Regions from separate parts of the Rhodococcoides navarretei genome, predicted to be linked through region 2. Evidence: predicted binding sites of a transcription regulator. Region 2 holds the regulator's gene; each other region holds the start of a gene.

Region 1 (2,201 bases), 2.2 Mb from region 2:
GGCACCTGGGTCGGGAGTTGCCGACGGGTCGGCTGCAGATATGGGCGCGGACCCGTCGGACTCGTCGGACTCGTCGGACTCGTCGGCCTCACCGTTTTCCCCGACATCGCCAGTCTCGTCGACCTCATCTGCTGGTGCCGCTGGTGCCGGTGTCGAGGTGTCCACGGGTGCACGCGCAGGAGCAGGTGTAGGTGAATTGGCCGAGGTCGGTTCGGTCGAGGGATCTGCCTCCTCCCCCGAATCCGTAGCCGACCCCATTCCCTCAGCATCATCAGCAGCCGAATCCACGTCTGCGTCTGTGTCTGCGTTGGCGTTGGTACCTGCGCCTGCGCCTGCGTCCGCTTCCGCTACTGTTGCCGTCTCGGGTTCGGTTGCAGCCCTTGCGCTCTCGCCGTCCGAGCGTCGTTCCCATTCCCCGGTTTCCGGGTTCTGCGCAGCCAGTCCCAACTTCTCGGCGAGGGTGACTGCTTCGGTGAGCAGGATCTGCCACTGACTATTGCGGGCGAGTTCCTGCGCGAGATCCGGATCGATCGAACCATGACCGGCCAGATACGCGGGGTCGGCGAGCAGTCCGATGAGGGTGGCGATGTCGACGGTGATCATCGTCAACGGCACCCGGCGATCCGGCAATGCCGCATCTTTTTTCGGGCAGTCATCACGTTGGCACAGGCATGCCAACCGGGATTCGCCGTGCATGCGCGCCATGAACGCATCACACAGGCGATCTTGCTTTCCTCGGGGGTCTTTCGGGCAGAGCGTGTCGGCCATCTCCTCGAGCAGCTGCCAGGCCGCCGCCGCCTCGGGTGCGGTCAACTCCGCTCGAATCCGCGCCAACTCACCGGCCGGGCTGTAGGAAACATGGCGGAATCGTTTCGCGAACTCCCGTAGTGCTGCCGCTTCCTCCGGGGCGACCCGCAGAAGGATGTCCCAGATCTCCTTCTCCAACGGACCGGGCGAATTACGTTGCGCTGCTTCGACGATCTCGTCCTCGATGGACGTGATGATCCCGTCGGAGAGGTTGTCGAGGATCCGGCACACCATCCGCACTCGCGGCAGGTCGATCTCCCCGGCCTCGAATGCCTTCTTCACCAGAAGGAGCCGGGTGTGCAGGGCAACGCCGACGGACACATACGATTCGGCGACGGTGGCCGAGCAACCCAACGCGGTTGCCATTTCGGTGCGCCCGTATCGGCTGTAGTGCTTGTACTTGGTGTCGCGGGTGATCCAGCTCCGATGGACGTCGTAGCAGGCGGAGATTTTGCGGAACGCGTGACGATTTTCTGCCCGCGCAGCGGCAGTCAACGCCTCCAGCGACACGGTCGGTACTGCACCCATTTTTCACCCCCCGGTGACCCGAAACAGGAACGCATGTTCGAACTGGAAGAACAGTAACCCGAGCCACCGACAGAAACGGAGAACGCAGATTCGACGTAGCTGACCTGCCACTATCGGAGTGAATCGTTCTACACTCCACTTCATGACCGAGCCCGATTCCACAGCGGCCGAGCTGGCTGCGTTGCGCGCCCAGGCAAACGAAGGCAATCAGGATGCACTCGACCAGTTGGTCGAACTCGCAGGCTCTCGAAACGACCTCGACGAACTGCGCTCTCTCGCCGACGCAGGCAGTACCGACGCCATCGACATCCTGGTCGAACTGGCCGGCGAACGCGGCGATCGAGTGGAGCTGCAGAGGTTGGCCACCGCAGGCAGTCAGGACGCCGCGGACATCCTGGTGGAGATCGACAGCTAAGCGGGCCGCTCCCCCAGTTGCACGGTGAGTCGATGTGCCGCGTCGAGCAGCATCTTGCCCAGCTCCCGGCGTCGATCCTCGCGGAATCGCGTCTCGACTCCGGTCAGGCTCAGGGCCCACGCCGGCTTGTCGGCGCGATCGAACACGGCGGCACCGAGTCCCCAACTGCCCTCCACGAGCAGCGCCGGATTGACGGCGAATCCTGTGGTGCGGGTATGCGCTATCCGCCTGCGAATCTCCACGGCGGCGTGACTCTCTCCCCACTCCGGCACCAAATCTACGCCACCCAGATACTCGTCGACCTCCCGATCCGGTAGGTGCGCAAGAATGGCCAACCCAGCGGACGCCACTCCGAGCGGCAGCCGAATTCCCTCGTACAGAACGTGCGAGCGCAACGGAAAACTTCCCTCCACTCGAAGCAAGCACACCGTCTCCGCCCCACGCCGGGCCG
Region 2 (2,201 bases):
CTCATGCAGAACCTTCCTCAGGAACGCCTGTCGATCGCTGTCGTCGCCGCTGCGGCAATGGAATCGGCACTGGACATGACGATCCAGTACTGCCGCGACCGCAAGGCCTTCGGCAAGTCGATCGGTAAGTTCCAGAACACTCGGTTCGTGTTGGCGGAGTTGGCCACCGAAACCACTGCCACCCGCATCATGGTGGACAAGTTCATCGAACTTCTCAACGCAGAGAAGTTGACCGTCCAAGAAGCCGCGATGGCGAAATGGTGGACCACCGAGAATCAGGTCAAGCTGATCGACCGGTGCCTGCAGCTGCACGGCGGCTACGGTTACATGAAGGAATACCCGATCGCCAAGGCGTACATGGATTCTCGTGTGCAGACCATCTACGGCGGCACCACCGAAATCATGAAGGAGATCATCGGCCGCGGATTGAATCTGTGATCCGCTGATCCGAGATACGCGAAGGGCCGCAGCACAGTGTGCTGCGGCCCTTCGCGTGTCACCACGGTGACGATCCCTACAGCTTGCGCATCACGGTGACGACCTTGCCGAGGATCGCGGCGTTGTTGCCCGGAATCGGCTCGAACAGCGGGTTGTGCGGCAGCAGCCACACCTCACCCTTGGACCGCTTGAACGTCTTGACGGTGGCCTCGCCGTCGATCATCGCAGCCACGATGTCGCCGTTGTCGGCCACGGACTGCTGGCGAACCACCACCCAGTCGCCATCGCAGATGGCTGCGTCGATCATCGACTCGCCGACCACCTTGAGCAGAAACAGTGAACCCTGACCGACCAGCTCGCGGGGGAGCGGGAACACGTCCTCGACGGCCTCCTCGGCCAGAATCGGGCCACCTGCTGCGATCCGCCCCAGTACCGGAACGAACGTCGGAGTCGGCAACCGATCCTGTTCCTCGGACGCAGGCGAACCGTCGACCGCGGCGGCAGCCTGGTCGGCCTGCACCTCGTCGAGGCCACGGACGTCGACGGCGCGGGGCCGGTTGGCGTCGCGCCTGAGGAAGCCCTTGCGTTCGAGCGTCCGGAGTTGGTGGGCGACGGACGAGGTCGACGTGAGGCCGACCGCGTCACCGATCTCTCGAATGCTCGGTGGATACCCGCGCTCGGTGACCGAGGCGCGAATGACCTCGAGCACCTTCCGCTGCCGCTCGGTCAGCCCAGCACTGATGTCGGTACCGACCTCCATGGCCTTGGATGTCGGCTCTGCGGCCGGCTTTCCCGCTGCGGTCTTCGTGGAACGCGTGGTCGACCTCGTCGAGGTCTCGTCCTTCATGCTGTCGGCCTCCTGCTGGTGTTCTGGATCCGGTCTGCGTGGTAGGTCTGCGCGGACTGGAGTTGATGGTGTCGACTCGTGTGGCGTGTGGTTTCTGGCACGAATCTAGCGTGTATCAGCTGTTGAATCAAACATCTGTTCGACTCGTGTCGCGTTTTCTACAGACTTTGTCGGAGCCTCGTGATAGAACTTCGAACAAGCGTCCATCGAACGCCTGATCGAACAATCGATCCACCGAGCGAAGACGAGGTTCCGATGACCATCACCACCGATCGCCCCACCACCGCAGGTGTCCGTACCCGGTCCGCTGTCGTCGAGCGTCGTCGCCGTGCTCGTCCCGCGCTGCGGAGTTCCATCGAGATGCGCGGTGCGCTGACGACTCCGTGCCTACCGGTTCTGGAGCCGACCTGGACCGACGTCACCGATCGTGAGGCCGCCGATCGCGAGTTCGACGAGACCTCGGCGCACTTCGCCGGTCAGCCGGTCCGAATGCGATCGCTCGTGCTGTGGATGTTGGCGGTTGTGGTCGTCGCGGGCGGCCTGATCGGCATCGCGAACCTACGGGCCGCTGCACCCGACGCAGGCGTGGGGCCGGCCGGTGTGGTCGAAGTACACGACGGAGCGGTCGTCGAGTACACAACGGGCAGATGACCACCGGCCCCATCGTGCCCAGCAGCACTGAGTATCCTCGACTGACTGCTCCGATGCGCGTGCTCGTCGTCGGAGCGTTGGATACGACGGAGGCTCCCCCATGCATTGCCCGTTCTGCAGGCACCCCGACTCGCGCGTGGTCGACTCGCGTGAGATGGACGAGGGGCAGGCAATCCGGCGGCGTCGCTCCTGCCCGGAGTGCGGTCGTCGATTCACCACGGTCGAGGCCGCAGTGCTGGCCGTCGTGAAGCGCAGCGGTGTGACC
Region 3 (2,201 bases), 2.3 Mb from region 2:
CATTTCATGCAGCCTGCCGCCAATTCGTGATCAGGACATCGGTCGCGTAGCTCAGGTCGAGACCTTCCCCACCCCAATTCGGCACGATGGCGTCGGGCGCGATGTCGCCGTACCGTCGCTTGATCTCGTCGGCGTCTCCGGACACCGCGGGAGCGTGGATGATCTCGGTTCCCGAGGGATGGCGGAACGAAAAGCGTTGATCACCACGGGCTTCGATGAAGAAGTACCCGTCGTGCAACGCTCGATGATGCTCGCCGCACAGCAGGACCAGGTTGTCGAGTGACGTCGCACCTCCCCGTGAGCGGTAGGTGACGTGGTGCGCATGCATGAAGCGGGTTCGGCCGCACCCCGGCACCGCGCAGCATCGGTCTCGAATGATCAACTGACGCATCTGCGTTCGGCTCGGTGCTTTCGCGGTCGAACTCCACCGCACCGTTTTTCCGAGTCGGCCGTGGCCGACGGTGCGCATGACCGCAGAACACAGCACCTGAGCCAACGTCTCGTCGTCCAACCCCGGACCGTCGTCGAAATGGGCATGATCGCATCCGGCTTCGGCGCTGTTGCCGATGTGGACCAACACTTCCGCGGCCGGTGAGACGACCGGTGAATCGACGGCGTCGCAGACCATCTCCGCCATCGCGATCATCGCCGGAACCGGATTGGGTGGCGCCGGGGCGGCCCGGTCACCCTGTGATTCGCTCTCGGTTCGGGTGCGCTCGTACTCCGCTCTGGTCAACGCAGCCAGGAATCGCTTGCCGTCCTCCGGGCGAAACCGCGCCGTGAGCAGCAAGGAGCCGTCCTCCTCGTCCCAGCGCCACCGCCCGACGCACGGATCGAGGTCGACGCCGTTGCCCCTGGTCGGACGCATTGCCTTCTTCAGGCCGCGACAGAGCCGTTCGATATGCGCGGCGGGTGCATCCAGCGCTTTCTGCAGCAGCGATGCCTCGTTCTCGGCCGTGGCCACCCGGGTCATGGCTCGTACCTTGGAGTACGAGATCGTGCCGCTCAGGTACGCCGAGGTGATCAGCGGCAGTTCTCGCATCGCTTTGGCCACCCGCACCTGCTCACGGGCCGTGTGCAGATCGACTCCCGCACGCCAGGACAACCAATGCGCACAGGACCGCACCTCCCAGGCCGCCCATCCGCGTCGAGCATCGAACTCACCCACCAGAATCAGATACTGCGCCGACGCCGCAGCGATCTGACCGGCCAGAGCACAGATTTCGGTCTCGATCTCTTTCATCTCGATTCGCCCCGCCTCGGATCGCGCCTCGGTCATGTCGATCATGAACGCCCCCATTCATCGAATGCATGTTCGACAAAGCGTAGAACGAGGCACCGACAAGAACTTCTCGACGAGGGTCCGACGCGTCCCCGCGGGGACGTATCGGCTTGCTTTCTCGCTGTTCGGCCCGATACTGACACCGGATGCTGGTTTCGAGCGAGCGAAGGGCGGTAGGCGCACGTGAGCGATGACCCGCCGGTATCGGAGCAGGCCACGAGACATCCGGCACTGCGTGGGCAGCGAATGCCCTACATGGCCGACGCACGCAACCCGCTCGCGCGCTTCCGCAGTCCGCTGCGCGGCACGTGGTTGACGTCATTGTTCGGTGCGGTACTCCTGGTGGCGCTGCCGATCATCATCGTGACGGGTCTGCTCTCGTACAGCGCGTACGGCCCGCAGTTCGGCCAGGCCAGGCCCGGTGCCGTGGGGTGGCTACGGTTGCCCTTCTTCGACTGGCCGACGAACCCTGCCTGGCTCTACCAACTCACGCAGGGCCTGCACGTCGGGCTCGGCCTGATCATCGTGCCGCTCGTCATCGCCAAACTCTGGTCGGTGATGCCCAAGCTCGTCGAACTACCACCGGTGCGGTCACCCGCACATGCGCTCGAACGTCTGTCTCTGCTGGCTCTCGTGGGCGGCCTGCTGTTCGAGATCGTCACCGGTGTTCTCAACATCCAGTACGACTACGTGTTCGGCTTCGATTTCTACGCCGCTCACTACTTCGGTGCCTGGGTGTTCATCTCCGGATTTCTCGTTCACCTCGGCCTCAAGGTTCCGCTGATGTGGCGCACCCTGAGATCCGAATCCCTGATGGACGTGTTGCGCGCCAGGAACGAAGCTCCGGACAAGCAGAACGACGACAACCCTCCGGCGACCATGAATCGCCGCGGTGCCATCGGATTGGTGGCTGCCGGAA
Region 4 (2,201 bases), 2.1 Mb from region 2:
TAGCTCTCGTTCGACGATCTCGATGGCGTCCGGTCCACCGTAGGACGCTGCAACTGCGGCTAGTGTCATAGGCAGTACAACGGTCGACACGACGCCGTTGTTCCGCTCGAAACCGAGGTGCAGACCGAGACGCCGTTCACAGCGCAGCGAAAGCTGTCCCAAGATACTCGAACGCAGAGGCCGCGTTTACCGGTCAGACGGCCACCGACAGTTCAGCGCATTCGCTGCCTTCCGGACCTGAATGAAGCTGCTGCTGAGCAGTATTCGATGCGTCGGTGACCACGCGTTGCATCCAATACGCGACTGTTCGATCAGTGGCGGCAAACCGATCCAGCACGTCCATGCACAGCCAGGTCGCGACCGAGAAATCCTGTTCCACTCCGTCGAGCCCGATCAGCGCCAACTCGTCGGCCACGGCGATGAGAGCGCGATCGACACCGGAACTACGACGCTCGAGCCACCCCAACGCCCGCCGGAGGTACTGCCAATCGGCCGCGGGCACAGAGCTGGTGGCCGATTGCTTGCACAGTTCCGCCGTCGCAACGAGCGCGTCCACAACCGGTGTCGACAGTGCACCGTCGAGTTCGGCGAGCATGCCCCGATCGGAATCCAAAAGGTCGGCCATGTAGCGCCAACGCGCCGGAAGGGCGACATCCTCGGGCCACAGATCCGTCGTACCGAACTGGAGTCGCGTGATCAGTTCCTTCGGTGAACTGCCCGAAGCGGCGAAACGAAATGCGTCGTTCATGTCGATCATCCCCACTGGGTCAACACACAACATCGGACACCGGCTCGACACTCGAGCTCGGAGAGACAGCCAAGCAGTGGCTTTCGTCACCGATGCAAGCAACGCTGCTGTGGTCGTTACGTCCGCCTTGGGGGATATTGAACGCCGCCACCAGCATCTACGCGACTCGTCGTTACCAAAAATCGATAACGTCACACTGGTGGCCGATGTGTAATCCACCACATAGTGCAGCGCTCCGACCGGGCCGTTTCGACTGCTGAGTGCGAGCAAGAACGTGTGTTCGAAAACTTGTCGGAGGGTCGCGATAGATTCTGTTCATGCTTTCGGGGGACGGCGGATCAGGGGTGGACGGCATCGAGACGGTGCCGCCCGCCCCTGAGGTGTCCGATCCCGAACTCTCGGTGCTGGTGGATCGTGTGGAGTCCGCGGTCGCGGAGTTGGCCGGGCGGGCGTCGGTGTCGTGGACGAACGCCGACCGGCGTGCGGTGATCCAACGGATGGAAACGCTCACCCGATCGGTGACCGCCTACTCGCACTCCTGGCTCAACGAGCTGATCGCTCAACACGGCCTCGATGTGTATCCGGGGTCGGTGCCGTGCTCGGTGGCATGGATGCTGCGGATCACCCCACGAACAGCAGGCGCACGAGTACGCCTGGCTGCCGAATTGGGGGATCGCACCGCACTCTCGGGCGAGGTTCTGCCGCCGTTGCTGCCGCATACCGCCGACGCATTGCGGGCCGGGTTGCTCGACGCCCAGCACGTGCAGATGATCCGCGAATTCTTCAAGCACTTGCCTGCCAGTGTGGATCCGCAGACCCGCGATCTCGCCGAGGAGCAGTTGGTGGGCTTCGCGTCGACCAGACGGCCCGACGATTTTGCGCCGTTGGTGGCGAACCTGGATTCGATCCTCAACCCCGACGGCGATCACGACGAGGACGAGGACGAGGACGGTAAGCCCAAGCCACGCAAGCGACGCGATGCTTTCTTCTACCTCGGCGAACAAGGTGCCGACGGCATGTCGGAAGGCAAATTCTGCGTCGACCCCGAGTTGCGGGCTTACCTCGAGGCCCTGTTCTCCAAAGCCGCGAAACCCGGCATGTACAACCCTGCCGACGGACAACCGATCACCGACGAAGAGACCGACAGCGACGAGACCTCCGGCGAGGACACCAAGAGCCCCCCAGGCGCGAGCGACGGTGCACGTCCCGATTCTGCAGCAGCCGAACCGGATTCGTCCGTATCGGGTGGGGTCTCCGATACCGAGACACCACCGCTACCGGAGCCGAAACACGGGTGGCGAGATGATGCGGGACTGTGGGGCGACGGTCCATGTGACAGTGACGGCTCTTGCGGCGACGGCGACTGCGACGGCGACTGCGGAGGTGGCCACTGCGGTGACGACTGCGGAGGTGGCCTCGAATGCGGTTGCGGCACAGGCTCCGAAGACACCTC

Evidence for each region. Region 2 encodes LexA, which represses DNA repair genes until DNA is damaged. Its sites were predicted from a motif close to CGAACANNTGTTCG; they were not measured.
Region 1: the regulator LexA is predicted to act here: its motif matches at 1,362-1,375, upstream of AABD04_RS03070 (HNH endonuclease signature motif containing protein).
Region 3: the regulator LexA is predicted to act here: its motif matches at 1,305-1,318, upstream of AABD04_RS24325 (HNH endonuclease signature motif containing protein).
Region 4: the regulator LexA is predicted to act here: its motif matches at 1,018-1,031, upstream of AABD04_RS03875 (HNH endonuclease signature motif containing protein).

What each region holds. Positions count from the first base shown of each region.
Region 1 covers NZ_JBBPCN010000001.1:626,339-628,539, reverse strand. The annotation lists gene AABD04_RS03070 (HNH endonuclease signature motif containing protein) at 1-1,335, opposite strand, end outside; gene AABD04_RS03065 (hypothetical protein) at 1,478-1,750, shown strand; gene AABD04_RS03060 (IclR family transcriptional regulator) at 1,747-2,201, opposite strand, start outside.
Region 2 covers NZ_JBBPCN010000001.1:2,847,086-2,849,286, reverse strand. The annotation lists gene AABD04_RS13360 (acyl-CoA dehydrogenase family protein) at 1-438, shown strand, start outside; gene lexA (transcriptional repressor LexA) at 515-1,198, opposite strand; gene AABD04_RS13350 (hypothetical protein) at 1,541-1,936, shown strand; gene nrdR (transcriptional regulator NrdR) at 2,037-2,201, shown strand, end outside.
Region 3 covers NZ_JBBPCN010000001.1:5,145,393-5,147,593, forward strand. The annotation lists gene AABD04_RS24325 (HNH endonuclease signature motif containing protein) at 5-1,288, opposite strand; gene AABD04_RS24330 (molybdopterin-dependent oxidoreductase) at 1,538-2,201, shown strand, end outside.
Region 4 covers NZ_JBBPCN010000001.1:787,824-790,024, reverse strand. The annotation lists gene AABD04_RS03885 (NADP-dependent oxidoreductase) at 1-69, opposite strand, end outside; gene AABD04_RS03880 (hypothetical protein) at 194-748, opposite strand; gene AABD04_RS03875 (HNH endonuclease signature motif containing protein) at 1,066-2,201, shown strand, end outside.